Regions from separate parts of the Bradyrhizobium sp. CCGB12 genome, predicted to be linked through region 3. Evidence: predicted binding sites of a transcription regulator. Region 3 holds the regulator's gene; each other region holds the start of a gene.
What was found. Region 3 encodes LexA, which represses DNA repair genes until DNA is damaged. Its sites were predicted from a motif close to TGTTCNNNNTGTGTTCNG; they were not measured.
Positions count from the first base shown of each region.

Region 1: a site for LexA is predicted at 5,979-5,996, ahead of NLM27_RS22630 (PA0069 family radical SAM protein). Genes of this name have one in related genera too.
Region 2: a site for LexA is predicted at 3,801-3,818, ahead of NLM27_RS22150 (DUF3072 domain-containing protein). Genes of this name have one in related genera too.

Region 1 covers NZ_JANADO010000001.1:4,838,511-4,848,078, reverse strand. Annotated here, with positions in the region: gene NLM27_RS22655 (helix-turn-helix domain-containing GNAT family N-acetyltransferase) at 1-159, opposite strand, end outside; gene NLM27_RS22650 (glycosyl transferase) at 221-796, opposite strand; gene NLM27_RS22645 (RMD1 family protein) at 1,115-1,954, shown strand; gene NLM27_RS22640 (acetate/propionate family kinase) at 2,220-3,401, opposite strand; gene NLM27_RS22635 (phosphoketolase) at 3,406-5,796, opposite strand; gene NLM27_RS22630 (PA0069 family radical SAM protein) at 6,018-7,181, shown strand; gene NLM27_RS22625 (VOC family protein) at 7,205-7,660, shown strand; gene NLM27_RS22620 (ribonuclease HII) at 7,737-8,585, shown strand; gene NLM27_RS22615 (glycosyltransferase family 39 protein) at 8,793-9,568, shown strand, end outside.
Region 2 covers NZ_JANADO010000001.1:4,735,779-4,745,346, forward strand. Annotated here, with positions in the region: gene NLM27_RS22115 (HAMP domain-containing protein) at 1-703, shown strand, start outside; gene NLM27_RS22120 (HWE histidine kinase domain-containing protein) at 717-2,207, shown strand; gene NLM27_RS22125 (hypothetical protein) at 2,204-2,509, opposite strand; gene NLM27_RS22130 (hypothetical protein) at 2,566-2,823, shown strand; gene NLM27_RS22135 (hypothetical protein) at 2,908-3,141, shown strand; gene NLM27_RS22140 (hypothetical protein) at 3,321-3,503, opposite strand; gene NLM27_RS22145 (hypothetical protein) at 3,518-3,739, opposite strand; gene NLM27_RS22150 (DUF3072 domain-containing protein) at 3,856-4,050, shown strand; gene NLM27_RS22155 (DUF6496 domain-containing protein) at 4,241-4,525, shown strand; gene NLM27_RS22160 (hypothetical protein) at 4,532-4,894, opposite strand; gene NLM27_RS22165 (Do family serine endopeptidase) at 5,169-6,704, opposite strand; gene NLM27_RS22170 (universal stress protein) at 6,916-7,752, shown strand; gene NLM27_RS44005 (transporter substrate-binding domain-containing protein) at 7,774-8,070, opposite strand; gene NLM27_RS22175 (transporter substrate-binding domain-containing protein) at 7,997-8,659, opposite strand; gene NLM27_RS22180 (GntR family transcriptional regulator) at 8,769-9,458, shown strand; gene NLM27_RS22185 (FAD-binding oxidoreductase) at 9,498-9,568, shown strand, end outside.
Region 3 covers NZ_JANADO010000001.1:2,441,528-2,451,095, forward strand. Annotated here, with positions in the region: gene NLM27_RS11730 (WD40 repeat domain-containing protein) at 1-587, opposite strand, end outside; gene NLM27_RS11735 (glutamine--tRNA ligase/YqeY domain fusion protein) at 761-2,437, shown strand; gene NLM27_RS11740 (nuclear transport factor 2 family protein) at 2,447-2,833, shown strand; gene NLM27_RS11745 (DUF2171 domain-containing protein) at 2,922-3,155, shown strand; gene NLM27_RS11750 (ComEC/Rec2 family competence protein) at 3,252-5,531, shown strand; gene NLM27_RS11755 (hypothetical protein) at 5,675-6,112, opposite strand; gene lexA (transcriptional repressor LexA) at 6,512-7,213, opposite strand; gene glp (gephyrin-like molybdotransferase Glp) at 7,390-8,601, opposite strand; gene NLM27_RS11770 (hypothetical protein) at 8,831-9,025, opposite strand; gene NLM27_RS11775 (HAD family phosphatase) at 9,190-9,568, opposite strand, start outside.

The sequences.
Region 1 (9,568 bases), 2.4 Mb from region 3:
GATGTCGTCGCGGTGCGCGAGCTCATAGAGCACCCGGGCCTCGCTGAGCGAAAACGGGGTTTTGCCAAGGTGCTGGTCGAGCACCCCAAGCTTGCGGGTATAGAAGCGGTTGAAGGCGCGGACTGATGAGATGTGGTCGTCGGCAGCTTCGAATGACATGGGGCACCTCGATATTTGCCATTGTCAATTAATTATTTGACTTTGGCAAGTATCCGCGGCGTCAGCCCGCCATCACGATCCGGCTGCGCAGCATGGTGCGGGAGGAACGGCCGAGCCGCCGGAGCAGCCGTGCCTCGGAGCGGCGAGCCTGCGGGGGGTAGCCGCCGATCCGATCGTAATGGTCACGCGCGATCAAAAGCCCCTGATCGCCGAGCGGGCCAACGAGCTTGCGTGCGACGGCGCGGAGGATGTCGCGCATTCCGGTATCGGAGTAGGGCGAGCGCGCATAGCGGAACACCGCGGCCCGGTCGCGGCCGCTGCTCGAGACGGCCTGGATGAACTGGGTGGTCTCCTCGATCCAGCCGGTTTCCAGCACCGCGCCGGCGGGAAGGAACATCAGCCACGGCGAACGGGCCTGGAGCGCGCCAGCGGCGAGGGCGGCACCTTGCGAAGATGTCTCGATGCCGATGAAACGGCAGCCCGCAACATCGGCGACGCGTTCGATCACGCCGTTGCCGGTGCCGTCGACCAGGAGCACTTCCCGGATGATGCCAGCGGCGGCGCCGGGAACGAGCGCGGCCAGCGTTGCGACTGCCGTCTGCTCCACGCCCTCGGTCGGAATGATGACGCTCAGCATGATTGAGACTTCAATGTCTGCACTTCGGGAGAAGTGTCGCTCTTCATGACGTTGTCATAAACACGTGGCGCCGCCGAGTGCAACTTTCCGGCGGCGCCTTGGCATGCGATGGTAAACCTCGCCGCAGCCAAATATGTCGCGCGCAGAATGGCAATACTGCCGAATGTTTCGGCACAAGCTCATCCGGACGGTATTAATCGGGCGGTCTGCGGGAAGCTGCGCGGCTCACGTGCAGTCTGCAATCGCGCAAGTAGAGAATGAGCCGCGACGAACCGGCGAACGGGAAACGCAGATGATTTGTGCCGACGGAGGCTGTGCATGAGTTCCGACCAGATCGCCGCCAGCGCGACAGCAGCAACGCCGAAGCAGGACGCCGCGCCGACCCTGCGGATCCGCGCGCTGATGCTGGGCGATCGCATCAATGCTTCCGGACTCGAACTCGGCGCGCTGGTGTCCTCGACCCCGGCCGCCTTCCGCGTTCATGCCGGTCTCGTCGTGGTCTTCCGCTATGGCGTCGTGGTGCTGATCGGTCTTCTGCCCTCGGAGGAGAAAGTGCTGATCGACAGCCTGAAGCCGCGGGTGATCGGCGAGCTCAGCCCCTATGAAGAGGAGACCGCGCAGGCGCAGCTCTGCAAGGACGAGAACGTCGAGGCGATCCAGCCGGGCGGGCCGATCTGCCTCGCCAAATTCTCCGACGACCGGCTGCTCCTGATCGCGGACGCGCTTGCCAAGAGCACGTCGCTGGCACGCGACGAGCGGCGCGTCGCCGCGGTCTTCGACGTGATCGAGCCCTTCGCGCGCAAGCTCGCCGAGCACGGCCGTACGCCGCCGCGGCGCAAGGGCATCCTGCAGCTGATCGGCAACGCGCTGCTGGTGCAGCAGCGCGTCGCCGGGCGCGTGGCCATCGCCGAGAAACCCGACGTGCTCTGGGAGAAGCCCGAGCTCGACCGGCTCTACGCCCGTATCGAGGACGAGTACGAGCTGAAGGAGCGCCTCGACACGCTCGAGCGCAAGCTCACCGCGGTGTCGGAGACCGCCAACGCCCTGACCGACATCATCGACACCCAGCGCTCGCTCCGTCTCGAAATCGCGGTGGTGGTTCTGATCTTGATCGAGGTCGCGATGGGATGTTTCCAGATATGGTCGGGGACGCATTAGGCGGGATGAGATTATCCGCGGACGAGATGCGCGTGACTGCGCCCTCGCCCCTTGCGGGAGAGGGCAGCGACGCTGGTGGACGCGGGCTCATTGGGGTGAGGGGTTGTTTCCGCATACTCGCATAGTGCGTTGTGACACGCGCTGTCGCCGCATTCTTCGTCATTGCGAGCGAAGCGAAGCAATCCAGAATCCCGCGGCAGAGCCAGTCTGGATTGCTTCGCTTTGCTCGCAATGACGGATTGGCTGACATCGCGCGTTAATCAAATTAGCTCTTCATCGTTCGCAGCACCCTTGCGCAGTGCCGCGCGATGGTCAGCTCCTCGTTCGTTGGGATGACGAACACATCGACGGTACTATCGCTTCCGCTGATGTGCTCGTGCGCCGCGTCATTCGCCCGTACATCAATGCGCACACCCAGCCAAGTGAGGCGCTCGCCGATCGCACGGCGGATCTCCTTTGCATGCTCGCCGATGCCGCCGGTGAAGACGAGGCAGTCCAGTCCACCCAGCGTGGTCGCCATCATCGCGATCTGCTGCGCGGCCCGGAGCACGAAGAGGTCGATCGCCTCGCGCGCCGCAGCCGAGCCGCTCGCGATCAGCGTCCGCATGTCCGCAGCGATGCCGGAGACGCCGAGCAGGCCTGACTCGTGATAGAGCAGGTGCTGGAGGTCCTCAACCGACATGTTCTCGTGCTGCTGCAGATAGAGCAGCACGCCGGGATCGATCGTGCCGCAGCGCGTGCCCATCACGAGGCCATCGAGCGGAGTCAGCGCCATCGTGGTGTCGATGCTGCGGCCATCTCGCAGTGCGCAGAGGCTCGCACCGTTGCCGAGGTGGGCGATGACGGTGCGCTTTGCGACGAGCTCAGGTGCGATTTGCGCGAGGCGCCCGGCGACATATTCGAAGGAGAGGCCGTGAAAGCCGTAGCGCCTGATGCCGCGCTCGTCATAGCGCCTCGGAATGGCGAAACGGCGTGCGGGCGGCGCGAGGTCGTGGTGGAAGGCGGTGTCGAAGCAGGCGACCTGCGTCAGGTCGGGCCGGATCGCCTGGATGGAGCGGATCGGCTCCAGGCAACGCGGCTGGTGCAGCGGCGCCAGCGGCGTCAACGCCTTCAGCCTGGCGTAGACTTCATCCGTTAGCGCGACCGGACCGGAATAGTCCGGCCCGCCGTGAACGATGCGGTGACCGACGGCGCGCAGGCGATGCTCGCCAAACCGCTCCTCGACGAAGGCGAGCACGTCGGCGAACAGATGACCGCTGTCCGTATCCGACGCGTCCCTCTCGAACAGATTCTCGCCCGCCGGGCTCGTCACCACGAGCCGGGGCGTCGCCTCATGCTCGTCGAGCAAGCCGTGGCAGAGCAGGGCGGGGCCGGATGCCGCCAGCTCGAACACGCCGAACTTGATGCTTGACGATCCGGAGTTCAGCACAAGGACAGTGTCCGACATGACTTCAGCCGCCGGCGCTGTTCGGCCAGACCCAGTCGCGGACCTCGGGCATGTCCTCGCCATGCTCGCGGACATAGCGGGCGTGTTCGATCAGCTTGTCGCGGAACTGCTGCTTCACCTGCGCGGCCCGGGCCGCGAGATCAGGCACGCGCTCGATCGCCTCGATCGCGAGATGGTAGCGGTCGAGCCCGTTGAGCACGACCATGTCGAACGGCGTCGTCGTGGTGCCTTCCTCGGCAAAGCCGCGCACATGCATGCCGGCATGATTGGTGCGGTTATAGGTCAGACGGTGGATCAGGTACGGATAGCCGTGATAGGCGAAGATCACCGGCTTGTCCGACGTGAACAGGCTGTCGAAGTCGCGGTCGGACAGTCCGTGCGGATGCTGTTCCCTGGGTTGCAGCGTCATGAGGTCGACGACGTTGACGACGCGGATTTTCAGGTCGGGCAGCGCCTTGCGGAGCAGATCGACGGCGGCCAGCGTCTCCAATGTCGGCACGTCGCCGGCGCAAGCCATCACCACGTCGGGCTCTTGTCCTGCGTCTTCGTTGCCGGCCCAGGTCCAGATGCCGATGCCGGCATCGCAATGCGTGGCCGCTTCCCGCATCGACAGCCATTGCGGCGACGGCTGCTTGCCGGCGACGATCACGTTGATGCGGTTGTAGGTGCGCAGGCAGTGATCGGCGATCCACAGCAGCGTGTTGGCGTCGGGCGGGAAATAGATGCGGACGATGTCGGCCTTCTTGTTGGCGACGAGGTCGACGAAGCCAGGATCCTGGTGGCTGAAGCCGTTATGGTCCTGGCGCCAGACATGCGAGGTCAGGAGATAGTTGAGCGAGGCGATCGGCCGGCGCCATGGCAGATCGCGTGTCACCTTCAGCCATTTGGCGTGCTGGTTGAACATGGAATCGACGATGTGGATGAAGGCCTCGTAGCACGAGAAGAAACCGTGCCGCCCTGTGAGCAGATAGCCTTCGAGCCAGCCCTGGCACAGATGCTCGCTCAGCACCTCCATCACCCGGCCGTCCTGCGCGAGGTGCACGTCGTAAGGTTCGGTTGGCTCCATCCAGACCCGTTCGGTGGCCTCGAACACCGCGTCTAGCCGGTTTGACGCGGTCTCGTCCGGACCCACGATGCGGAAGTTGCGCGCCTCGGCATTGAGGCGGATGACATCGCGCAGGAATTTGCCGAGCTGGCGCGTCGCTTCTCCCGTGACGGCGCCGGGCTGGGGCAACTCGATCGCAAAACTGCGGAAGTCCGGCAGCTTCAGCTCCTTCTTCAGGAGGCCGCCATTGGCATGCGGATTGGCGCCCATGCGGCGATGGCCGTCCGGCGCCAGCTCTTGAAGCTCGGGAATGAGTGCGCCATTGGCGTCGAACAGCTTTTCCGGCTCGTAGCTGCGCATCCAGTCTTCGAGCACTTTGAGGTGCGCCGGATTCTCGCGGCAGCTTGCAACCGGAACCTGATGTGCGCGCCAAAAGCCCTCGACTTTCTTGCCGTCGACCTCCTTCGGGCCGGTCCAGCCCTTGGGGCTGCGCAGCACGATCATCGGCCAGCGCGGTCGCTCGACGCTCTTCCGTCCATCGCGGGCGTGCTGCTGGATCGAGCGGATGCTGGCGAGCGCGACGTCGAGCGCATCCGCCATGGTCTGGTGCATTAATTTGGGATCGTCGCCCTCGACGAACAGCGGCTCGTGGCCGAGCCCGCGAAAGAGAGCCCGGATCTCTTCGTCCTGCATCCGTCCGAGCACGGTCGGGTTGGCGATCTTGTAGCCGTTGAGATGCAGGATCGGCAGCACCGCGCCGTCATGGGCGGGGTTGAGGAACTTGTTGGAGTGCCAGGACGCCGCGAGCGGGCCGGTCTCGGCCTCGCCGTCGCCGACGACGCAGGCGACGATCAAATCAGGGTTGTCGAAGGCGGCGCCATAGGCGTGCACCAGCGCGTAGCCGAGCTCGCCACCCTCGTGGATCGATCCCGGTGTTTCCGGCGCCGCGTGGCTTGGAATCCCGCCGGGGAAGGAGAACTGCCTGAACAGCTTGCGCAATCCGTCCGCATCGCGCGCGATGTCCGGATAGATCTCGCTGTAGCTGCCTTCCAGATAGGTGTTCGCAACCATGCCGGGGCCGCCATGGCCGGGGCCGCAGACGTAGATCACGCTGAGGTCCAGCGCACGGATGACGCGGTTGAGATGGGCATAGATGAAGTTCAGACCGGGCGTCGTGCCCCAATGGCCGAGCAGACGCGGCTTGATGTGCTCGGGCCGCAACGGCTCGCGCAGCAGCGGATTGTCGAGCAGGTAGATTTGCCCGACGGAGAGGTAGTTCGCGGCGCGCCAATAGCGATCGAGCAGATCGAGGTCGCTGCTCGCCGCCCGCGATTGTTGTTGATTTGTCATGTTGTTGCCGACCTTCACCTGTCGATCATTTTGGCGATCGTCACCAACTTTGTTCCGGCACGATCGATCCCTGTCCGGCATCAAACGAAATCGTCATGGCGGCGTGTTGCGTGAGGTCAAAGGCGCGCGCCCGAAATTTGGGCGGCTACTGTGCATGGGGTTGTTTTCACGTTTTTTGTTTGCGTTCTTGATTTGTTCCATGCGCGTGCTATCTTGGCCTCATGAGTCCAGCATCCTCACATGCTCTCAAGCACCCGCCGGTCACGGCGCCCTCCGAGCCGGCGGGTGCGGACTCTGATTTTCCCGAGCTTGGCGTCGCCATCGACCGCGCGCGCAGGCGAGGGCGGGGCGCGCAGTCCAATGCCAGCGGCCGCTATGAGGCCGAGGCGCGCGTCGCCTTCGACGATGGCTGGCAGAGCCTGGAGGAACTGCCGCCGTTCAAGACCACGGTCGGGATCGACACCTCGCGCAAGGTGATCACCCGCAACGAGTCCCCAGACATCGGCTTCGACCGCTCGATCAATCCCTATCGCGGCTGCGAGCACGGCTGCGTCTATTGCTTCGCGCGGCCGACGCACGCCTATCTCGGCCTGTCGCCGGGGCTCGACTTCGAGTCAAAACTGTTCGCCAAGCCCGAGGCGCCGGCGCTGCTCGAGAAGGAGCTCGCCGCGACCGGCTACGAGCCGCGAATGATCGCGATCGGCACCAACACCGATCCCTATCAGCCGATCGAGCGCGAGCGAAAGATCATGCGCGGCATTCTGGAGGTGCTGGAGCGCGCCGGCCATCCCCTCGGCATCGTCACCAAGTCGGCACTGGTGGTGCGCGACATCGACATTCTCGCGCGGATGGCCAAGCGCAATCTCGCCAAGGTCGCGATCTCGGTCACCTCGCTCGATCCGAAGCTGGCGCGCACCATGGAGCCGCGCGCCTCGACGCCGCCGAAGCGGCTGGAGGCGCTGAAGCAGCTCTCGGAGGCGGGCATTCCGACCACGGTGATGGTTGCGCCCGTGATTCCTGCGCTGAACGATTCCGAGATCGAGCGCATCCTCGATGCCGCCGCCCATGCCGGCGTCAAGGAAGCCTCCTATGTGCTGCTGCGACTGCCGCTGGAGGTGCGCGATCTCTTCCGCGAATGGCTGATGGCGAACTATCCGGATCGCTATCGTCACGTCTTCACGCTGATCCGCGACATGCGCGGCGGCCGCGACTACGATGCGAAATGGGGCGAGCGGATGAAGGGAACCGGCCCGATGGCCTGGACCATCGGCCGCCGCTTCGAGATCGCCTGCGAACGGCTCGGCCTCAACAAGCGGCGCTCCAAACTGACGACGGACCATTTTGCGAGGCCGAAGCGGAACGGCGATCAGCTCAGCCTGTTCTGATCGGGAAGTGGAAGAGGCCTAGCATGGTCAAGGAACTCACCGTCCCGGTGCCGCGGCTCACCGTCATTACGTTAGGTGTGAGCGACATCCGCGCCAGCATCGCCTTTTACGACGCGCTCGGTTTTTCGCGCCGGCTGAAGGCGACCGGCGAGGCCGTCGCCTTCTACGATACCGGTGGTCCGGTGATCGCCTTGTATCCGTGGGATCAGCTCGCGGCCGACGCGGCGTTGCCGGACAATCCGCGGCCGTCGGCCTTTCGCGGGATGACGCTCGCCTGGAACTGCCGGACGCACGAGGAGGTCGATGCGGTGCTGGCCTTCGCCCTCGGGAAGGGGGCCACCTTGCTGAAGGCGGCGCACGAAACCGATTATGGCGGCTATTCCGGCTATTTCACCGACCCCGACGGCCATCCCTGGGAGGTCGTGACCGCACCCGGCATCGATGTCGGCGAGGATCGGCGGGTACATCTGGGTAACTAAGCGGGTCCACTGAATAACGGGAATTGTTCGGGGTTCCCGGTTGCGCTGCCTAAGCCGCGTGCGCACGATCCCGCCCATGATTCGGGACAAGTCTGCCAAGAAGCCGGCCAAGAGTGCGCCGGAGAAGAGCGTGCCAGAGAAGGACGCCGCGAAAAAGGCTGCACCTGCCAAGGCGGCCAAAGCTCCGGCCGGCAAGAAAGGCATCATCGCCATCGCGGCGCCGAGCTTCCGCCGCGAGCGTGCGCTGATCAAGCGCGGCGTCTGGCCGGTCGCCGGTTGCGACGAGGCCGGCCGCGGACCGCTCGCCGGCCCCGTGGTGGCGGCAGCCGTGATTCTCGACCCCGACCGCATTCCCCGCGGCATCGACGATTCCAAGCGGCTGACGGCGGAGGAGCGCGAAAAGCTGTTCGACAAGATCTGCGCCACTGCGCAGGTCTCGGTCGCCGTCGCCTCGCCTTCCCGGATCGACCGCGACAACATCCTGCGCGCCTCGCTATGGGCGCTGAAGCGCGCGGTGGTGGCCCTGCCCGAACCGCCCAGACATGTCTTCGTTGACGGCCGCGACCGGCTCGACACGGAATGCGACTGCGAGGCCGTGATCGGCGGCGATGGCATCGTTCTGTCGATCGCCGCGGCCTCGATTGTCGCCAAGGTCACCCGCGACCGGCTGATGTGCGCGCTGGCGCAGGACTGCCCCGGCTACGGTTTCGAGCAGCACAAGGGCTACGCCGTCCCCGAACATCTCGATGCGCTCGACCGCCTCGGCCCCTCCATTCACCACCGCACCTTCTTCGCTCCCGTCGCCGCCGCCCGCGCCAAGCACATGCCCTGGACGGTCGAGCCGGTGCAGGACTTGTTTTCGGTGACCGAGGTCGAGGTGCAGGTGGACGCGAGCGTGGAGATCGATGCCTCCGCAAATCTCTAGGTGGTCCCTCTACAGCTTCCCATCCGTCATGGCCGGGCTTGACCCGGCCATCCGCGTCGTCTGCCCGCTCCGAACTACGTGGCTGCCCGGGACAAGCCCGGGCATGACGACCTGCGGCGGTTGCCACGACTCGCAGCGCCCTTTATCAAAACAGGTGTGAGCGAATAGGGCCGGCTGGACGGGTTGGCTGCATCTTTCGGACGTTGCATGCGGTTTACCTCACTGGTCATCGAGCTCATTCGCGCCCGACCGCGGCTGATCGTGTGGATCGCCGTGCTGCTGCAGGCCGCGATGTGGCTGTTCGTCGCGCTGGTGTTCTACCGCAGCCCGCCCGGCAGCCTTGCCACGTTGCTGGCCTTCGGCCGCGAATACCAGGTCGGCACCGATCTCGGCCCGCCTTTGCCGATCTGGCTGGCCGACATCGCCTATCGCGCCGCCGGCGGCCATATGCTGGGCGTCTATGTGCTCGCCCAGCTGTGTGAGATCGCGACCTTCATCGCGCTCTACCATCTCTCGCGCGCCGTGGTTGGTTCGCAGCAAGCGGTGCTCGCCGTGCTGCTGACCATGACGGTGCTGGCCTTCTCCTCGCCCGCGCTCGATTTCGGCCCCCTGGTGCTGGCGCGGCCGCTCTGGGCGCTGTTGCTGCTGCACTCCTGGCAGATCATCGGCCAACGCCGCGGCAATGCCTGGTTCGCCTGGTCGATCGAGGCCGGCCTCCTGTTGCTCACGACGCCGGCGGCGATCTTTCTCCTCCTGCTGCTGGTCGTGTTCGCGGTCGCGACCGCCGGCGGCCGCAGGACGCTGCGCGGGCTCGATCCGCTATTTGCGCTGATCGTCGTCGCCGTGCTGGCGCTGCCCTATGCGGTCTGGTTGATGCGTGCCGAGACGTTGACGATGCCGGCCTTGCCGCAGGTTTCGGAGCTCAACGCCCGCGCCCTGCACGCAGCCTGGCTGCTCGGTGGGCTCGTGCTCGGGGCGGCGGC
Region 2 (9,568 bases), 2.3 Mb from region 3:
CAGCGCGCTATCGACGCTGCGCGAGCAGCCTTGCGATTGCGTGGTGCTGGACCTGCGGCTGCCCGACATGAGCGGCTTCGAGGTGCTCGACCAGATCCGCAACGACGAGGCGCTGTCGAACGTCCCGGTCGTGGTGTTCACCGGCCGCGAGCTCTCGGCGGAGGAGGATGCGGAACTCCACACCATGGCGCGCAGCATCGTGGTCAAGGGCGTGGAATCGCCGGAGCGCCTGCTCGATGAAACCGCGCTGTTCCTGCACCGCGTCATCACGGAACTGCCAGTCGAGAAGCAGCGCATGCTGGAGAAGCTGAACAGTTCCGACGAGGACCTGATCGGCAAGACGGCCCTGCTCGTCGACGACGACGCCCGCAACATCTTCGCGCTGTCGAGCGTGCTGGAACGGCGCGGCATGAAGGTGCTGACGGCCACGACCGGCAGCGAGGCTGTCGCGCTGGTCGAATCCAATCCGGAGATCGCCATCGTCCTGATGGACATCATGATGCCGCAGATGGATGGCTATCAGACCATGGGCGTGATCCGCGAAAATCCGGCTTTCGCGCGGCTACCGATCATCGCGCTGACCGCCAAGGCGATGAAGGGCGACAGAGAGAAATGCCTGGAAGCCGGCGCGTCCGACTACCTCGCCAAGCCCGTCAACACCGATCAATTGCTGCTTGCGATCCGCATGTGGCTGCACCGCTGAGTTGGATTTGCGAATGGACCACGAAAAGGTCAACATCCTGCTCGTCGACGATCAGCCCGCCAAGCTGCTCGCTTATGAGGTGATATTGAAGGATCTCGGCGAGAACCTCGTGATCGCCTCGTCTGGACGCGAGGCGCTGGAGGTTCTGCTCAAGACCGAGATCGCCGTAATCCTGGTCGACGTCTGCATGCCCGAGCTCGACGGCTTCGAGCTCGCCGCGATGATCCGCGAGCATCCGCGCTTCCAGAAGACCGCGATGATCTTCATCTCGGCCATTCAGGTGAGCGACATCGACCGGTTGCGCGGCTACGAGATGGGCGCGGTCGACTACGTTCCGGTGCCCGTCGTGCCGGAAGTGCTGCGCGCCAAGATCAAGGTGTTCTCCGAACTCTATCGCAAGACCCGGGAGCTCGAGCGGCTGAACCAGGAGCTCGAGGACCGCGTCCGCGCGCGCACCGCCGAGCTGGAAAGCTCCACCGCCAAGCTGCGCGAGAGCGAGCAGCGGCGCAGCATGGCGATCGCCGCCGGCAAGATGGGCTCTTGGGATTGGGACTGGATCACCGGCGACTGGATGTGGGACGAGGGGCAATATCGCATCTTCGGGGTCAGCCCGGAGATCTTCGAGGTCAACCCGGCCAACGTTCAGGCGCTGTTGCATCCCGATGACGTCGATCAGTTGCGCAAGGCGATCGCCGAGTTCAACAGCGGCACGCGCGCCTATGAAACGGAGTTCCGCATTGTGCGGCCCGACGGCGAGATACGCTGGTGCGTCGGCACGGCGGCCGCAACTGTGGATCATAGCAGCCGCGTGGTGCGGGTGAGCGGCGTCACGGTGGACATCACCGAACGCAAGCGCGCGGAGGAGCGGCAGAACCTGCTCGCGCGGGAAGTCGATCATCGCGCCAAGAATGCGCTAGCGCTGGCGCAGTCGATCGTGCGCCTCACCCGTGCCGACGAGGTCAAGGCCTATGTCAATGCCGTCGAGGGACGCATCAATGCGCTCGCGCGCGTGCACACCATCCTGTCGCTGTCGAGCTGGCAGGGCGCCGAGCTCTCCAAGCTGATCGACGAGGAGCTTGCACCCTATTCGCTGGGTGGCCAGATCAGGTTGTCGGGCCCCGAGGTTCAATTGCTGCCGGCGACCGCCCAGACGCTGGCGCTCGCTATGCACGAGCTTTTCACCAACTCGGCCAAGTATGGCGCGCTTTCGACGCGATCCGGGCGGCTCATGATCGGGTGGCAGGTCGAGGACGAGCTCCTCACGCTGACCTGGGAGGAATCCGGCGGCCCGCTCGTCAGGACGCCGAAAGCCCGCGGCTTCGGAACGCGGAGCCTGCTAGCGAGCGTCGAGTCCCAGCTCGGCGGGCGGGCGCAATTCGATTGGCGCACCGAGGGCCTGTTGTGCCGTCTGGAGGTGCCGTTGAAACGCAAGCCGGCGGCAACGACCGCACCCGGCAAATTCGATGCCGCCGACGCGACCGAATTGCAGCGCGCGTCCGGCTAGCCGGAGGCCGCGCTCGTCATGCGCTGCTCCGTCCGTGGCTCGCGCGGGACTCGTCCTTCGAGCCAGGCTTCCGTTCGGGCGAGATCGCGTAGTGCCTTCGCATAGCGCCGAGCCGCGCTTCTTTCCGCGCCGCGCGGCAGCTTGCGCGCCTTGCGCAGGATGTCTGCGGCCGCGTTGCGATAGGCCAGCGAGCGGTACAGAAAGACTACCTTGCCCATATCGAATGTTCCCGTGTTGATGCCGCTCATCTTCGCAAGCCCGGCATGAACGTCGGATGAAGCAGGCGATGACAATTCCTTCATCCAGATGGAACCAGAGAATGTCGCGCGCGTTTGCATGCCAGATCGGGACATCGTCCATGCGCACGAAGAAGTCGTCGGACCTGATCTCTCCCACCGGCCTCATCAAGCTGATGACACACGCGATGATGGGCGCAGCCCTCGGCCTCGCTTTCAGCCTCGTACTCATTCTGTTCAATCCGGCCGTGGCCAACCTGCTGAGTCACGGCGGAAGCCAGGCCGTCATTGTCTTCGCCCTCACCTTGGTGACGACCTTCGCGATCGGCACGACGCTGACCGGCCTCGTGTTCATCCTGGAAGAGAACAAGCAATCTTGAAGCGTGCGTGACGCGTGGAGTCGAACTCCTGCGACGAACCGCAGTTGGCCGCCTGCGTCAATTTAACTCAGGGAGTTCCCTCGCATGAAGACGACCAAGCTCGCTCTCACCGTCATGCTGGCAACCGGCCTCGCCGCCGCGCCGTTCGCCGTGCAGGCGAAGTCGCACAAGGCAAAACATGGATCCTCGACATCATCGTCGCAGACCACAGGCGCCAACACGAAATCCAGCGGTGCTGCTAATCCCTCCAGCCAAGGCAATGTCGGCCCAGGTACCGACCAGGCCGGCAGCATGAGCAAGCCGAGCAGCTCGAAATAAGAGCATTCGCAACCGAGAAAGCCCCGCCGCGGCGGGGCTTTCGTCATTGACAGTCATGTGGCGGCGCCGCGCTACTCATGGCACGCACCTGTCGGCATCCGATTTCGATGATCCCTCCCAGGAGTCGGGTGCCAGGAGTCGGGTGCGCGTACGCTTTGGCTGCGCCGGATGTCAGGATGTTAAGGCGCGCCCGAGAAACTTGTCTTGACGAGATGCTCGAGCTGCGCCCGCTTGCGTGCGATCAGGAGTTGGGCCGCAGCATCGTCGAGGCCTTCGCGCCGCAATTGTCGGATGGCGGAGCCCAGTTCGAGAATCTCGGCACGCAATTTCAGGATCCGGTAATTCTCCGGCTCTTCCTCCACCGCGGCCTCCGTTCTCAGCGGCGTGCCAAGACACGCGCTGGCTGGTCGACTTTCTTCAAGGAACAAAGACGCATCCGGTCGCGAACGTCAGGCAGGACGTCGCCGCCGCCGGCCGCCTTCCATTCGTCGATCAGCAGGTTGATTTTCCGGCGCAGATTGATCTGGGCCAGAGCCTGTTCGGTGCAGTCGCAATCGCCGTTGACGAGCTCGCGCACGGATGCCTCGACGTCGGCCATTTCCAGCCTCAAGGCGCTGATCTTGCGTCGAATTTCATTAATTCTGTTGTCCATGGCTTGTTAGAACAAAATAAGAACATATAGTCAAGTCAGGATTTCAGGACGGGAGCAACGACATGCAGGTTCAGGCAAAATACGACGCCAGGGTTTTTCTTAGCGAGCAGATGACCCGGGCGCAGGGATTGAGGTTGAAGCGGCTGAGCGAAGAGGCGTATCAGCCGGCGCAATATGCGCGGGATCTGTCCTTCGCCGAGGCTGCGCGGCGCATCGGGGTGCTGGAGGCGGAGATCGAGCTGGCGAATTCGTTCTAGGGCATGATCCGGAAAAGTGTGCAGCGGTTTTCCGAAAAAGATCATGCTCAAACAATAACCGAAAGCGCGATGATGATTCATCCTAATCTCATCGCGCTTTAGGCTGCCCTCACCCGCCCCGAGCTCGCACGCCTGCTTTCGGAACCATGCCAGTGTCGAACGGTTCTCTCTCGGCCAAGGGAGATTAGGCATGGCACGCAAGGCAAAGAAGCGCCGCTACTCACGCAGCTCCGGGAGCGATGTCGAAAGCGAGATGCGGCGCTACAAGAAGGGTACCGCGAAGAGCGGACGTGGCGGTCGCGGCGGACGCGTGAAGAGCCGTAAGCAGGCCATCGCGATCGGGCTGTCGAAGGCCCGCAAGAAGGGCAAGAAGGTCCCGAAGAAGGCGTCGAAGCGGAAGACGTCCAAGAAGACCTCAAAGAAGAAAACTTCAAAGAAGTCGTCGACGCGCAGATCCACCAAACGGTCGCGCTGACCTCGGTCAGATCATGCTGCCCGGCATGAAGCAGCGGATCGAAATCCCGAACGCAGTCTTCACTGGCCACACCATGGTGCGGCCGGCGCGGTTCGGTTCGGTGATGACGGCTTCATCCGGCACCTCGACCCACTGCCCGTCCAGCCGGACACGGTAATGCCCGTTGTGCGATTCCCAATCGGGATCGGCGACGGCAAAACCGTCCGCATCCGAGCAGCACGGACCGAGGTTGCTGCGCAGGCTATCGAACCAGGGTTTCAGGGGCGAGTTCGCATAGCGGCCGTCGTCGCGCCCGAGCGCGCTTTCAGTCGGCAGCACGAACGACACCACGAATACTGCAATCACTAGCGAGAGCTTCAATCGATCCATGTCGGCACCGATCAAATGCGAACCACCGGCCAGTTTTCAAAAAGCGGCGGGAGGGTTCGAAGTTCCACGCTTGCAACTCGACTCCGCGGCTACATTGCCGCAGAGCCCATAATGCTGGGAACTGTGATCGGTGAACACGGCTTTTTCGGACGAACCGCGTCACCCACGCTGCCGTTAACGAGAATGTTATCGACGAGCTGTGGGAATCTCGAAGGCAAACAGGAAAGGCGGCCCTAGGGCCGCCTTTTTGGATTCGCACCAATCGAGGTTCGCCTTACGCGAGTGGCACCGCGACGAACCGGGTCGCATCCGCGCTTTTGACCTGCAACAACACGCTGCGCTTGCCGGACGATTTGGCCTGCGCCAGCTCCGAGCGGACCTCGCCGATATTGCTGACAGCCTTGCCGCCGACATTGAGGATGACGTCGCCGGTCTGGATGCCGCGCTGCGCCGCCGGCCCTTGCGGATCGACTTCGGTGACGACGACGCCCTTCTGACCCGCGCCCTGAACGTCGCCAGCCGGCGCCAGGCTGAGGCCCAGGCGCGGCGTGCCGGCGTTCGGCTGCGCCTTGCCCTCGTCAGCCTTGGCCTGCCGCTCATTCGGCAACTCGCCAAGCGCCAGCGTCACCGTCTTGCTTGTGCCCTTGTGGAAGACATCGAGCTTGACCGAGCTGCCTGGCGCCAGCGTGGCGATGGTACGGGCGAGATCGCGGGAATCCTTGATTGCGGTGCCGTTGACTGCGGTGATGACGTCGCCAGCCTCGATGCCGGCCTTCGCCGCCGGGCTACCGTCCTGCGGATTGTCGACGATCGCGCCGCGCGCCTCCTTCAGGCCAAGGCTGTCGGCGATGTCAGCGGTCACCGGCTGCACCTGCACACCGAGCCAGCCGCGGGTGACCGCGCCCTTGTCCTTCAACTGCGCGACGACGAGCTTGGCCGTCGAGGCCGGAATATCGAAGCCGATGCCGACCGAGCCGCCGGACGGCGAGAAGATCGCGGTGTTCACGCCGATCACATTGCCGTTCATGTCGAAAGCCGGACCGCCGGAATTGCCCTTGTTGATCGGCGCATCGATCTGGATGAAGTCGTCATAGGGACCATTGCCGATATCGCGGCCGCTGGCCGAGACGATGCCGGCAGTCACGGTGCCGCCGAGGCCGAAAGGATTGCCGACCGCGACCACCCAGTCGCCGATCCGCGGCTTCTGCTCGGCGAACTTGACGAAGGGAAAATCCCTCTTGCCATCAACCTTGATCAGCGCGAGATCGGTCTTCGGATCGGTGCCGACCACCTTCGCGGTGTAGGTCGTCCCGTCGTCCATGGTGACTTGCACGGATTCGGCGTGGTCGACGACGTGGTTGTTGGTCACGGCATAGCCGTCGGCGGAGATGAAGAAGCCCGAGCCTTCGCCCGTGATTATCTGATGGCGCTGACGCGGCATGCCGTTCATGCCACCCGGGAAGCGGAAGCCGAACTGCCGCGAAAACTGGTCGAACGGCGAGCCCTCGTCCGAATCCATCCGGTTCTGTTGCAGCATCGCGCTCTTGTCGTTGTCCTGGTCGATTTTGACCCGCACCGAGATGACGGCGGGTTTCACCCTGGCCACGAGATCGCCGAAGCCCGGCGGGGTTCCGGCCGTCTCGGCGGCATGGGCCGGCGAGACGAAGGAGGTCAGGCCGAATGGCGATGAACCAGGAGCAGTCGCCAGCACGGCCACGCCAAGCGCGGCCACGGTGCCGAGCAACGCCAGCCGGCGCGGCCTCAATATCTTGCGGGAGGTGGGGATGTCGAAATTGACGCGATCGTTCATGTCGAAATGTCCATGTTTGAGCAGGGTGTCGCCTTGCACGCAACATGGGCGTTGCCACCTTACGGCGTCCCGTCCACGCGATTAAATCTTGGCAAAGAATTGGGGACCGGGCGCCGCGAAAAACTCGTCGCTGCACATTGATTCAGCTCAACGCGGGTCTCCTATGCCGTGAAAAACTGCGCCACCGGATGATGTTCATCGGAGAGGCGCCATGTACAAAGATATTCTCGTCCACATTCCGACCGAACGGCCGATGCGCTCCGCAATCGACGGCTCCGTTTCGCTCGCGGCGCACCTCAACGCCCATCTCGACGCGGTCGCGGTCGGCTATGTCGCAACCAGTGCCGCCTACGTCATGGAGGGCGGCGCCGCCGTGGCAGCCGTGTTCGAGCTGGAGCGTGAGCGCGCAATGGAGCGGGCCGAGGCTGCACTCGCCGTATTCAGAAGCGAAGCGGTGAACGCGGGCATCTCCCACACCTGCCACCCGCTCGGCGGGATCCCCGTGGATGCAGCCGGAACGCTCGGCGAGATGGCGCGGCTGCACGACCTCAGCATCGTGCTCCAACCCGATCCGGCCGTAAGCTCGTTCGACAACGACGTGCCCGGCGAAATCCTGTTCCAGGCGGGCGGCCCGGTGCTGTTCCTGCCCTATACCTTCAGCGGGGCATTCAAGGCGAACCGGATCGGCATCTGCTGGGACGGCAGCCGCCTCGCTGCCCGCGCGATGCGCGACGCAGCCCCGTTCCTGGCCCGCGCCAGGGAGATCGTGATCATCACGATCAACGAAGCCGATTCCGCGTGCGGCGAAGCCTCAGCGACCAATCTGGCCAGACATCTCGGCCGGCGCGGGCTCTCGACCCGCGCAGTCGGCCTGTCGGCCGCACGCGCCGACATCCAGCCCACCATCCTGTCGCTGACGGCCGATGAGCGCCTCGATCTTCTGGTGATGGGCGGCTACGGCCATTCCCGATTGCAGGAGCGTTTTCTCGGCGGCGTCACCCGCTCCATGCTGGACGCCATGACGGTTCCGACGCTGATGTCGCATTGAGCGAGATGATCGGCGGAGCGATCAAACTCCCTTGTCGTTCGGATTGGCGACCGCGTCCTTGAGCGGCACCGGCATCGGAAAGTTCAGGTTCACGTTCTTGGGCGGAACGGGTTTTGTGAACCATTTCGCATAGAGCTCCGCAAATTCGCCGCTCTTCATCATCGTAACCAGCGTCTTGTCGACCAATGCCTTGAACTCCGGATCGCCCTTGCGGATGATCAGCCCATAAGGCTCGGTGCGCAGGCTATCGTCGATGATCCGCCAGTTGTCCGGCGTCGGACTGCCCGCGATGAGCCCCGCGAGCAGGATGTCGTCCATGACGAAGGCGTCGCTGCGACCGGTCGTGAGCGCGAGAAACGATGCGGCGTGGTGGGGACAGCACCTGCTTCACCTCAAACTTCTTCTCCTGGCTGCGTGCCAGCAGTAGGGCAATCGACGTCGAGCCTGTGGTCAGCGCGACTGCCTTGTCCTTCAGGTCCTCGAATGACTTGATCGGCGCGTCCTTCCGGACCACTGCGCGAATGCTCGAGACGAAAATGGTGTTGCTGAAGGCCACCACCTTCTGACGCTCCAGCGTGTTGGTAGCGGGACCACAGACGATGTCGATGGTCCCGTTCTCGATCAGCGGAATCTGCGTGCTGAGCTGGATCGGCTGCAGCTTGGTCTGCAGCGCCGGGAGCTTCAGCTCCTCCTTCACTGCGTCGACGATGCGCGCGCAGAGGTCCATCGCGAAACCAACCGGCCTCTGGTTGCCGTCGAGATAGGAGAACGGGACCGAAACATCGCGATGCCCGAGGCGAATCTCGCCGACCTCCTTGATCTTGGCCAGCGTCCCACCCGGCGTTTGAGCCTCCGCTGGCGCCACGACCGCAGCCAAAACCATCAGCGAAAACAACGACCCTTTCATGGCCCTACTCCTGCAATGGATACAATCACTCGATATTTTATACACACTATTGCATAATCTACAAAGTGATTTTATACAATCTGGCCAGCCAACTGCGACGGGATGCCGGATGAAATCGGAAGCCGCGACAAAACAACGGAGTGGCGGCAGTCACGGCTCCGCACCTGACGCCGTGCGCGAGGCGCTGCGGCGTGCGATCAGCGCGGGCGAGCTGGCGCCCGGCCTTCAGCTCCGGCAAGACGAGCTTGCCGAAAAATTCGGCACCAGCCGCATCCCCGTCAGGGAAGCATTGCGGCAGCTTGAGGCGGAAGGCTTCGTGACGTTCCTGCCCAACCGGGGAGCGGTCGTCTCCGATCTCTCCGTCGACGAAGTCGTGGAGTTGCTTGAGATCCGCATTGCGCTCGAATGCCACGCATTGCGCCTTGCCATCCCCGCGATGAGCGACATCGATCACGACGACGCAAAAATGATCCTGCGCTCCTACGACGACGAGCCCGATCCGGAAAAATGGGGCGCGTTCAACTGGCGTTTCCACAAGGCGCTCTACGCGCCCTGCAATCGCCCTCGCTTGCTTGCGATGATCGAGGCCAATTACGGCCACGTGAGCCGCTTCACGCGCACCCTCGTGTCGCGGGCGACCGGAAAGGATCGACCGCAACGCGAGCATTATCAACTGCTCGAATATTGCCGCGACGGCGAAGTCGAGAAGGCCGTGCGCCTGTTGCGCGAGCACGTCGTGCAGACGCAGAAGACGCTGCGATCGGCACAACGTCATGCGTCGCGGGACGAGACCGACTGATCGGGAAACCGATCACGCCACCGATTGAGGAGACTACTCTTGAAGACGAACGACGTCGAAATCCTGGTGATCGGCGCGGGCATGGCGGGCCTTGCCACAGCCTATTACCT
Region 3 (9,568 bases):
CGGGGGTCACCGATATATCCGATCAGCGCGTATTCCTGCGTCGGGTTGAACGCAATGTCGACATACTGTTTCAGGTCCCCAAAATGCGATTGCAGATGATAGCGCGCGATAAGGTCGGGTTGAAGCGAAAGCCGAAGCCCCACGATCTCGTGGAAGTCAGCGGGCGGTGCGGGTGTGACCGCCTGGCCTGTTTCTGCGTCCCAACTGGCGATCTGGCCATCAACGTCTCGGGCGGAGACCGTCTTGCTGTCAGGCGAAATGGACAGCGCGGCGACGCGCAGGCCGGGCTTGCTGAGATATCTCAGGGTGATGCCGTTATTGACGTCAATCAGTCGTATGGCGGCCGCGTTGGGAGAGGTTGCGAGGAACCAAGCTGAGTTGGGCGCAAGGAGAAACGTCGAATTGCCGCCAGCGTCGGTCTGGGGCGTCGCCACGAAACCGGCCAGCCCACCTCTGCCTGGGCTATCGAGGACTGCGCGCTCGGCCGGCGCCTTGGCTTCCCCCGCGAGGGCAGGTTCGGGGGAGCCACATGCCATCACGACGAACCCCAGTACGAGGAGGGAGGCGGAGCGAGCTGCGATCGTCATGAAGGAAATCCTCGGAGCATCCTGCGCCTAGTATGCCATCCATGGAGTGCGAAATTCGAGAAAAACTACCTATAATAGTTGCTGAAGAGCTTATGGCGGGGTGCGAAACCGGGCTTGGCTCAGCCTCCCGAATTTGGCAGAAGGACCGCTGATTTCCCGACAGGATTTTCGTAATGACAGAACCGGTGGCGACTGAGGTTGGGCGCGATTTCATTCGTGACATCATCCAGGCCGACCTCGATCAGGGCAAGTACAGGGAGATCGTGACCCGGTTCCCGCCGGAGCCGAACGGTTACCTGCATATCGGCCACGCCAAGTCGATCGCGCTCAATTTCGGCATTGCCCAGGAATTTCCGGGCCGCTGCCATCTGCGCTTCGACGACACCAATCCGGTCAAGGAAGAGCAGGAGTATATCGATTCGATCCAGGCCGACGTGCGCTGGCTCGGCTTCGACTGGGGCAAGAACCTGTTCTTCGCGTCCGACTATTTCGATCGCCTGTACGAATGGGCGGAGCAGCTGATCCGTGACGGGCTCGCTTACGTCGACGACCAGACCCAGGAGGAGATCCGCCTCTCGCGCGGCACGCTGACCGAGCCCGGCAGGAATTCGCCGTTCCGCGACCGCAGTGTGGAGGAGAATCTCGACCTGTTCCGCCGCATGAAATCAGGCGAATTCCCGAACGGCGCGCGCGTGCTACGGGCCAAGATCGACATGGGGGCGGGCAACATCAATCTGCGTGACCCCGTGCTGTACCGCATCCTGCATGCGCACCATCCGCGCACAGGCGACGCATGGAGCATCTATCCGAGCTACGATTATGCCCATGGCCAGTCGGATGCGATCGAGGGCATCACGCACTCGATCTGCACGCTGGAGTTCGAGGACCACCGGCCGCTCTACGACTGGTTCATCGAAAAGCTGCCGGTGCCGTCACAGCCGCACCAGTACGAGTTCGCACGACTGAACCTGACCTACACGCTGCTGTCCAAGCGCGTGCTGACCCAGCTCGTGCGCGAGGGCCATGTTGCCGGCTGGGACGATCCGCGCATGCCGACCATGGCGGGCATGCGCCGCCGCGGCGTGCCGCCGGCCGCGCTGCGTGAATTCGTCAAGCGCATTGGTGTTGCCAAGGCCAACAGCGTAGTCGACGTCGGCATGCTCGAATTCTGCATCCGCGAGGAACTGAACCGCACGGCGCAGCGCCGCATGGCGGTGCTGAAGCCGCTAAAAGTGGTGATCGAGAACTATCCGGAAGGGCGGACCGAGGAGCTCGAGGCGATCAACCATCCCGACGATCCCAGCGCCGGCACGCGCAAGATCAGCTTCGGCCGCGAGCTCTATATCGAGCAGGACGACTTCATGGAGAACCCGCCGAAGAAGTTCTTCCGGCTGTCGCCGGGCAACGAGGTGCGGCTGCGCTATGCCTATTTCGTCAAGTGCACCGGCGTGATCAAGAACGATGCTGGCGAGGTGGTGGAGCTGCGCTGCACCTACGACCCCGCGACCAAGGGCGGCAACGCGCCCGACGGTCGCAAGGTCAAGGCGACCATGCATTGGCTGCCGGCTGCGACATCCAAGCCCGCTGAGATCCGCATCTATAATCAGCTGTTCGCCAATCCGAGCCCGGACGCCTCGAATTTTGCGGCCGATCTCAATCCGCAGTCGCTGGAGATCCTGTCCGATGCGCGGATCGAGGCATCGGTTGCGGAAAGCAATTCGATGGAGCCGGTGCAGTTCGAGCGCCAGGGCTACTTCGTGCGCGACAAGGATTCGACGCCGGGCAAGCCGGTGTTCTCGCGGACGATTGGTTTGCGAGATACTTTTGCCAAGGAAGTCGCCAAAGGCTGAGGGATGGCAATGAGCAACGAAGCCGATAACATTGTTTCGGCCATCATCGCGAAATGGTGCGCCGGCTTCGCAAAGCTCGATGCCGTGGCGCTGTCGTCCCTCTATTCGAAGAACGCGTTCTTCTTCGGCTCGAACCCGAAACTCTATCGCGGCAGGGATGGCGTTGCCGACTATTTCAATGGCCTGCCCCGCTGGCGCAAGCCGAATGCGGTGTTCTCGGAGGTGCAGGCGGCGCAAGCAGGTCCTGACCTGATCAACATGGGCGCGACGATCTCATTCGACCTCGCCGGCGAACGCCCAGATCTCGTCGTCAAGATGAGCTGGGTCATCATCCGCGAGGACGGCGATTGGAAGATCGTCAACCACCATGCCTCGTCGAAGGAACCGCTGATCTGACGAGCGGGCGGCACACGGCATCGTCATTTCGCGTTGGAAACGAACGCGCGCCTCTGACGTTGGGGTGGATCCAAACGAGGATCCCACCATGCAGAACATCGCAGAGCATATGGAAGTCATCGGCGCCGACGGCGTTCATGTCGGCACCGTCGATCGCGTCGAGGGCAACCGCATCAAGCTGACCAAGAAGGACAGCGGCGAGGGCAGCCACAAGGGCCATCATCACTTCATCGACAAGGGGCTCGTTGCCGACGTCGAGGGCAACAAGGTCCGTCTGTCGGCCAAGGCCTCGGTGGCCGTGACCATGGAAGAGGAAAAGTAGGGCGCTTCGCCGCCTGTTCCTGATCCGTACCGCTATTCGCACAGCCGCACGTTCCGGTAGCCTCCGCACCCGTCGCGTATCGCAAGGTGCAGGGGAATGGCGGAGCCGGGCCGGCCAGTGCGCTCCCAAGGAGTTGCCGGGACATGGCCGGTCGGCCGCGCCACATCGGCTAGCGGCTTTGTGCCGGCGGGCTTTGGCCTCTGGCCCGCAATCATCGAGACATTGCGCGAATGGGTGCGCGCCGAGGCCGGCGCCGGACGGCTGTTGCCGTGGGTGCCGGTCGCCTTCGGCGGCGGCATCGCGCTCTATTTCGCCGCCGATCACGAGCCGGTGCTGTCTGTCGTCGTCACGACCGCGGCCGCGCTCATGCTTGGCGCCGTGCTGCTGCGGCGCAGCCGCCTGTTCGCCGTCGCGATCATGATCGCGGCGGTGGCGACCGGTTTTGCCATGGCAACCTGGAAGACGGCGCGCATCGCCCATCCCGTGCTGGCCAAGCCGCTCTATTCGGTATCGCTATCGGGCTTCGTGGAAGCGCGCGACGTCCGCGAGCGTACCGACCGTTTCGTGCTGCGCGTCACCGCGATGGAGGCGCAGCGCAGCGACGTCAAGCTGGAGCGCGTGCGTCTTTCGGTGCGCAAGGGGACGGCACCCGAGGTCGGCAGCTTCGTGCAGCTGAAGGCGCGGCTGATGCCGCCGATCTCGCCGGTGCGCCCCGGCAGCTACGATTTCTCCCGGGACATGTTCTTTCAAGGCATCGGCGCCTCCGGCTTCGTGATGGGCGCGATCACGGCTTCGGTGGCGCCCGATGCCGGTGGCTTGCGGCTGCGCTACGCGGCCTTCATGCAGGGTCTGCGCGATGCGATCGACGCGCGTATCCGTGCGACGCTCGAGGGCGACAACCGTGCAATCGCGACGGCGCTGCTCACCGGGCGGCGCGATGCCATCACGACGCCCGTCAACGATGCCATGTTCATCTCGGGGCTCGGTCATGTGCTGTCGATTTCCGGCTATCACATGGCGGTCGTCGCCGGTGTCGTGTTCTTCGCGGTGCGTGCGCTGCTGGCACTGATCCCAGGGCTGGCGGCCGGCTTTGCCATCAAGAAATGGTCGGCGGCCGCGGCGCTGGTCGCGGCTGCGTTCTACCTGCTGCTGTCAGGCGCGGAGGTCGCGACGCAACGCTCCTTCTTCATGACCGCGGTGGTGCTGATCGCGGTCATGGTCGATCGCCGCGCCATCACCTTCCGCACGCTGGCGGTGGCCGCCCTGATCGTGCTCGCGGTCGCGCCCGAAGCGCTGGTGCATCCGAGCTTCCAGATGTCGTTTGCGGCAACGCTCGGCCTGGTGGCGCTGGTGCAGATCGGTATGCCGAACCTGTTTGCCTCGCCCGATCATTCGACGACCGCGCGCATCGCCTTGTGGGGTGGCCGCGAGATCGCGATGCTGTTCCTGGCTTCGCTGATCGCGGGGCTTGCGACCACGCCCTATGCCGCTTTCCACTTCCACCGTGTCACGCCGTTCGGCGTGCTGGCCAATCTCGGCGCGATGCCGGTGGTTTCGGCGCTGGTGATGCCGGCGGGACTGCTCGGACTGCTGGCGGCGCCCTTTGGCCTCGATGGCGTGTTCTGGTGGTTGATGGGGATCGGCATCGACTGGATGGTCGCGGTCGCACGCTGGGTGGCCTCGCTGCCCGGCGCGGTCGGCCGCATCCCGGCCTTCGGTATCGCGCCGCTGATGGCGGCAAGCCTCGGGATCATCGTGATGGGCTTGTTGCGCACGCCTCTGCGCTGGTCCGGTGCGCTGCTGCTGCTGGCTTCCATCGCCTGGGGGATGTCGGTGCGGCAACCCGATATCCTGATTGCCGGGGACGGCGCGAGCGTCGCCGTGCGTAGCAGGGATGGGCACCTTCATGTGATCCGCGCGAGCAAGGACGGCTTTCTGCTCAAGGAATGGTTGGCCGCCGATGCCGATCCGCGCGATGCCGCGAGTAGCTCGCTCGCCGACAGCGTGTCGTGCGACGAGGCCGGCTGTGTGGCGCCGCTCGCCGACGGGAGGTTGGTCGCGCTGTCCCTGCGCATCGATGCGCTGGCTGATGATTGCAGCCGCGCCGCGCTGGTGGTCACGGCGCGGCCCGCGCCGCCCGATTGCGCGGCGATGGTGATCGATCGGCAGCGTCTCACGAGCCAAGGCGCGCTGGCGTTGACGCAGCGCGGTGACGGTTTTGCGGTTCAGGCGGTGAGGGTGAGAGGCACGAGCCGGCCCTGGCTGCCGGCCGGCGCCGGCGAAGGTGATTTCGGTGGCAGCATTGCGCCGAAGACGGCCGCACCCCGCAACCGGGACGCAACGCCGGCGGAGGCCGACCTGCAGGCCGACGATTGATGACAAATGCGAGGAGTTGGTCTGCGAGGAGTTGGTCCGGGTCCAGACCGCAATTTCGCAACACACGAACCATACCATCTCGCCGGCTACGGCCGGCGATGGCATTTCATCCAAGCCCGACCTGAGCGGCCGGCGACCGCGTATCAGTCGATCGGCAGGCGACGTGTCGTGCTCGGCCGACTGTCGGCGATGATCTGCGGCTTGTGTTCGCGCTCGCTGACCGGCTGGGTCACCGGCAATTGCAGCACGGTTGCGCGCTGGCCTTCGACGAGCTGCGTCACCAGCACGTACTTGCCGTCGGGAAATTCGATCGCGTCATGATGGCGATCGGGAATGTGCGGATCGATCTTGCCGAACTTTCCGACGCGCGAGTTGATGGTGCGCGTCCAGATCCAGCGATTGTCGTAACGGACGTTGTCGGCGAAGGCGAGCTCCGTTCCTGGCAGCAAACAGACGGCCACGGTCGGATCGGCCGCGGAAGCAAATCCGCGCGTCGAGGTGCCGCGGAACGTTGTCGACACGATCGTCTCGCCGACTTCAGCGGGGCGCGATGCAACGGCATGCAGGCTGTAGTCACACATCGGGTGCTCCTCATTCGAAGATAGCGACCCGCGCCTCTTTCTGAGGCACAAGCCTCTATCAGAGTGGAAGCATACAACGCTCTGCTTGGTTGTGGGCGAATCTGCGGCTGGTGTCCGCGAGATGCGATCAAATTATTTTTTCGAATCTATTGGGAACAAAGCCCGCATCAATGCATTTGGCGAGTGCGAGCGACAGCGGCCCGCGGGCGCCGACACATCGTTTGTTTCCTCGATTCCTCGAGGCTGCGGAGCTTGTGAGTGCTTGGCGGCGACACGCTGCGGATGTTGCGCTGCCGAGGGGCCGGACGATCTAAGCTACACCACAAAGACCACCCCGCCGGACCGGACAACCCGTCCGGTCCAATCGGAATCGTTGGTATCGAATGACCGCTGGTCGTCTCAGTACTTGCGGTACAGCCCGATCAGCTTGCCCTGAATCTTCACCCGGTTAGGTGGCAGGATGCGCACCTCGTAGGCGGCGTTGGCGGGCTCGAGCGCGATCGAGGCGCCGCGGCGGCGGAAGCGCTTGAGCGTCGCTTCCTCGTCGTCGATCAGAGCCACCACGATGTCGCCGGTATCGGCGCTCTCGTTGCGCTGGATCAGCGCCATGTCGCCGTCGAGGATGCCGGCCTCGACCATCGAGTCGCCGCGCACTTCGAGCGCGTAATGTTCACCCGAGCCGAGCATGTCGGGCGGTACGCTGATGGTATGGCTGCGGGTCTGCAGCGCTTCGATCGGCGTACCGGCCGCGATGCGGCCCATCACCGGCACCGCAACGGGGCGCTCACCCTCGTCCGCGGGCGGGCTGGAGGTCGCGCGCACCTTGCCAAGGTTGCCCTCGATGACGCTCGGCGTGAAGCCGCGGCGGTTGCCGGCGGCGGCCTGAAGCTCGGGCAGCTTGATCACCTCGATGGCGCGGGCGCGGTTGGGCAGGCGGCGGATGAAGCCGCGCTCCTCGAGCGCGGTGATCAGGCGATGGATGCCCGATTTCGAGCGCAGGTCGAGCGCATCCTTCATCTCGTCGAACGAGGGCGGCACGCCGCTTTCCTTAAGTCGCTCGCTGATGAACCGCAGGAGCTCGTACTGTTTGCGCGTTAACATCTCGACCAAAATCCCCCGGTTGATGTCGTTCGATTCCGAGACGCTGAATTCAGCGATAAGCCGCTACATGCTCGAAACAAATCATGAACGGACACTATATGTTCGATACATGTTCCGCAACTGCTTAATTTACCGTGAACGCGACAAAGTTCGCGGAGCGCGTGTGGTCGACGCGTTCAGACGGGCAGGCGCAACACCTCGCAAGGCGTGCCGGCTTCGGCCTTGGGCGCGAATGGCATGCGCACGAGAAGTGCCTGTGCCGCAGCGAGATTCGCCAGCAGCGAGGAATCTTGATGGTGCACGGGAAGCGCGACAAGCGTGCCGTCGTCGCGCTCTTCCAGACGCGCGCGAAGATAATCCGCGCGCATATCGTTTGCATCCACAGCGCGGCCGAGCACTGCCCGCTCATGGCGGTGGTGAATCACGGATCGGCCTGACAAGGCGCGAATCAGCGGCACCATGAACAGGAAGGCGCACACATAGGATGACACGGGATTGCCAGGCAGGCCGATCACCCGCATCGTCCCCAGCCGCCCGTGCATCATCGGCTTGCCCGGGCGCATCGCAATCTTCCAGAACGCCATCGAGATGCCTTCGTCCCGGAGCGCCTGCTGGACCAGATCGTGGTCGCCGACCGATGCGCCGCCGGTCGTGATCAGGATGTCGGCGCCGCCCTCGCGGGCGCGGCGGATGCCAGCGGTGGTGGCCTCCAGCGTATCGGCGGCAATGCCGAGGTCGATGGTATCGGCACCCTCGCTGCGGGCGAGCGCGTGCAGGGCGTAGCCGTTGGAATAGACGATCTGGCCGTGGCCGGGCGTGGTGCCCGGCATCACCAGTTCGTCGCCGGTGGCGAGGATCGCGACCTTTGGACGGCGGCAGACGGCAAGCTGCGGGTGATTCATGGCGGCGGCGAGCGCGAGATCGCGCTCGGTGAGGCGGGATCCCTTGCGCAGGAGCACATCGCCTTCGGAGAAGTCGACGCCGGCGGGGCGGATGTGCCGACCGGCAATTGCGGCTTCCTTGACCGTGATGCGCTTGCCGTCGGCAACCGTGTCCTCCTGGATCACGACCGCGTCCGCGCCATCGGGGACCACGCCGCCGGTGAAGATCCGTACCGCTTCGCCGCCGCCGACCGCCCCGGCAAACGGCCGGCCCGCCCCAACCTCGCCGATCACCGTCAGCTTGGAATCAATGGTCGCCGCGTCGGCCGCGCGCACGGCATAGCCATCCATCGCCGACATAGCTTCCGGTGGTTGCGTGCGCCGCGCCGCGACGTCGTGCGCGAGCACACGGTGGAAGGCTTCAGCGAGCGCGATCATCTCGTCAGGCAGCGGCTCCGCACCCGCCAGCACCGCGGCAAGCGCGTCAGAAACTGGCATGAGGGCCAAGGGTGAAGACTCCTGCTGGGCATGCTCGGGCAATTGGCGGCAAGAGTTCTAGCCGAGCGCGCGCGCAGAGGCAAAAAGCGCCGAGGCAGGATAATTCATCCAACCTCTTGAAACTTGCATTGTGAGGCGCGGCTCAAATTCGCCGCGGCATGATCCGGAAGGCGAGACAGACCGGTACGAGGATGGCCATGGCGAGAACGAGAAGAACGAGCGCCACGGCCAGCATTGGTCAACTCCGCCTCGGCCCGCCCGGACTGACGTCCGGGGCCTGGGGACCCTGATCCCTGTCGGGCAGCGGGTCGGCCTGCGATTTCAGGTCCGCCGCCTTGCTGATCAGCCTGGCGGAAAGATCAGAATCCGAGGTGGTTCTGGCGTATTTCATCAGCAGAGAGGCCTGCTTGGTGAGGTAGGTTTTGCCCAGCACGACGATAAGTCCGATGTAGAATTCCCAACGGACTCATGAGTCCTGAGGCGGGGCATTCGTTCCCGGAACTTTGTATAAAAATGCACAAAGGGCTTTGGTTCCTTGCCCCCTGCGAAGTAGTTCCGCAGGCGACCGGTCGGATGTCGCTTGGGTCCGCTGACGGATCAAATCCCCAGCGCCTTGAGCGCGCTCCCGACGTCCGTCGGCGATGTCACGTGCACGGCAGTCAGGCCGCATGCCCGCGCCCCTTCGACGTTCTCGGCAAGGTCGTCGAAGAACACGATTCGGCCAGCCGGCACGCCAATCGCCGCCACGACATGGTCGAACGCCGCCGCGTCCGGTTTGCGCAGGCCGATGCTGGACGACAGATAGAGCTCGCGGAAATGCCCGAGCACGCCGGCATATTCCTTCGAGAAATAGTCGATATGCGGCCGGTTGGTGTTGGAGAAGGCATAGAGCGGCATCTGCTTTGCCGCGCGAGGCAGCAGCTCGGCGATATCAGGCATCTCGCCGGCGAAGATCGCGTTCCAGCCCTCCAGAAAC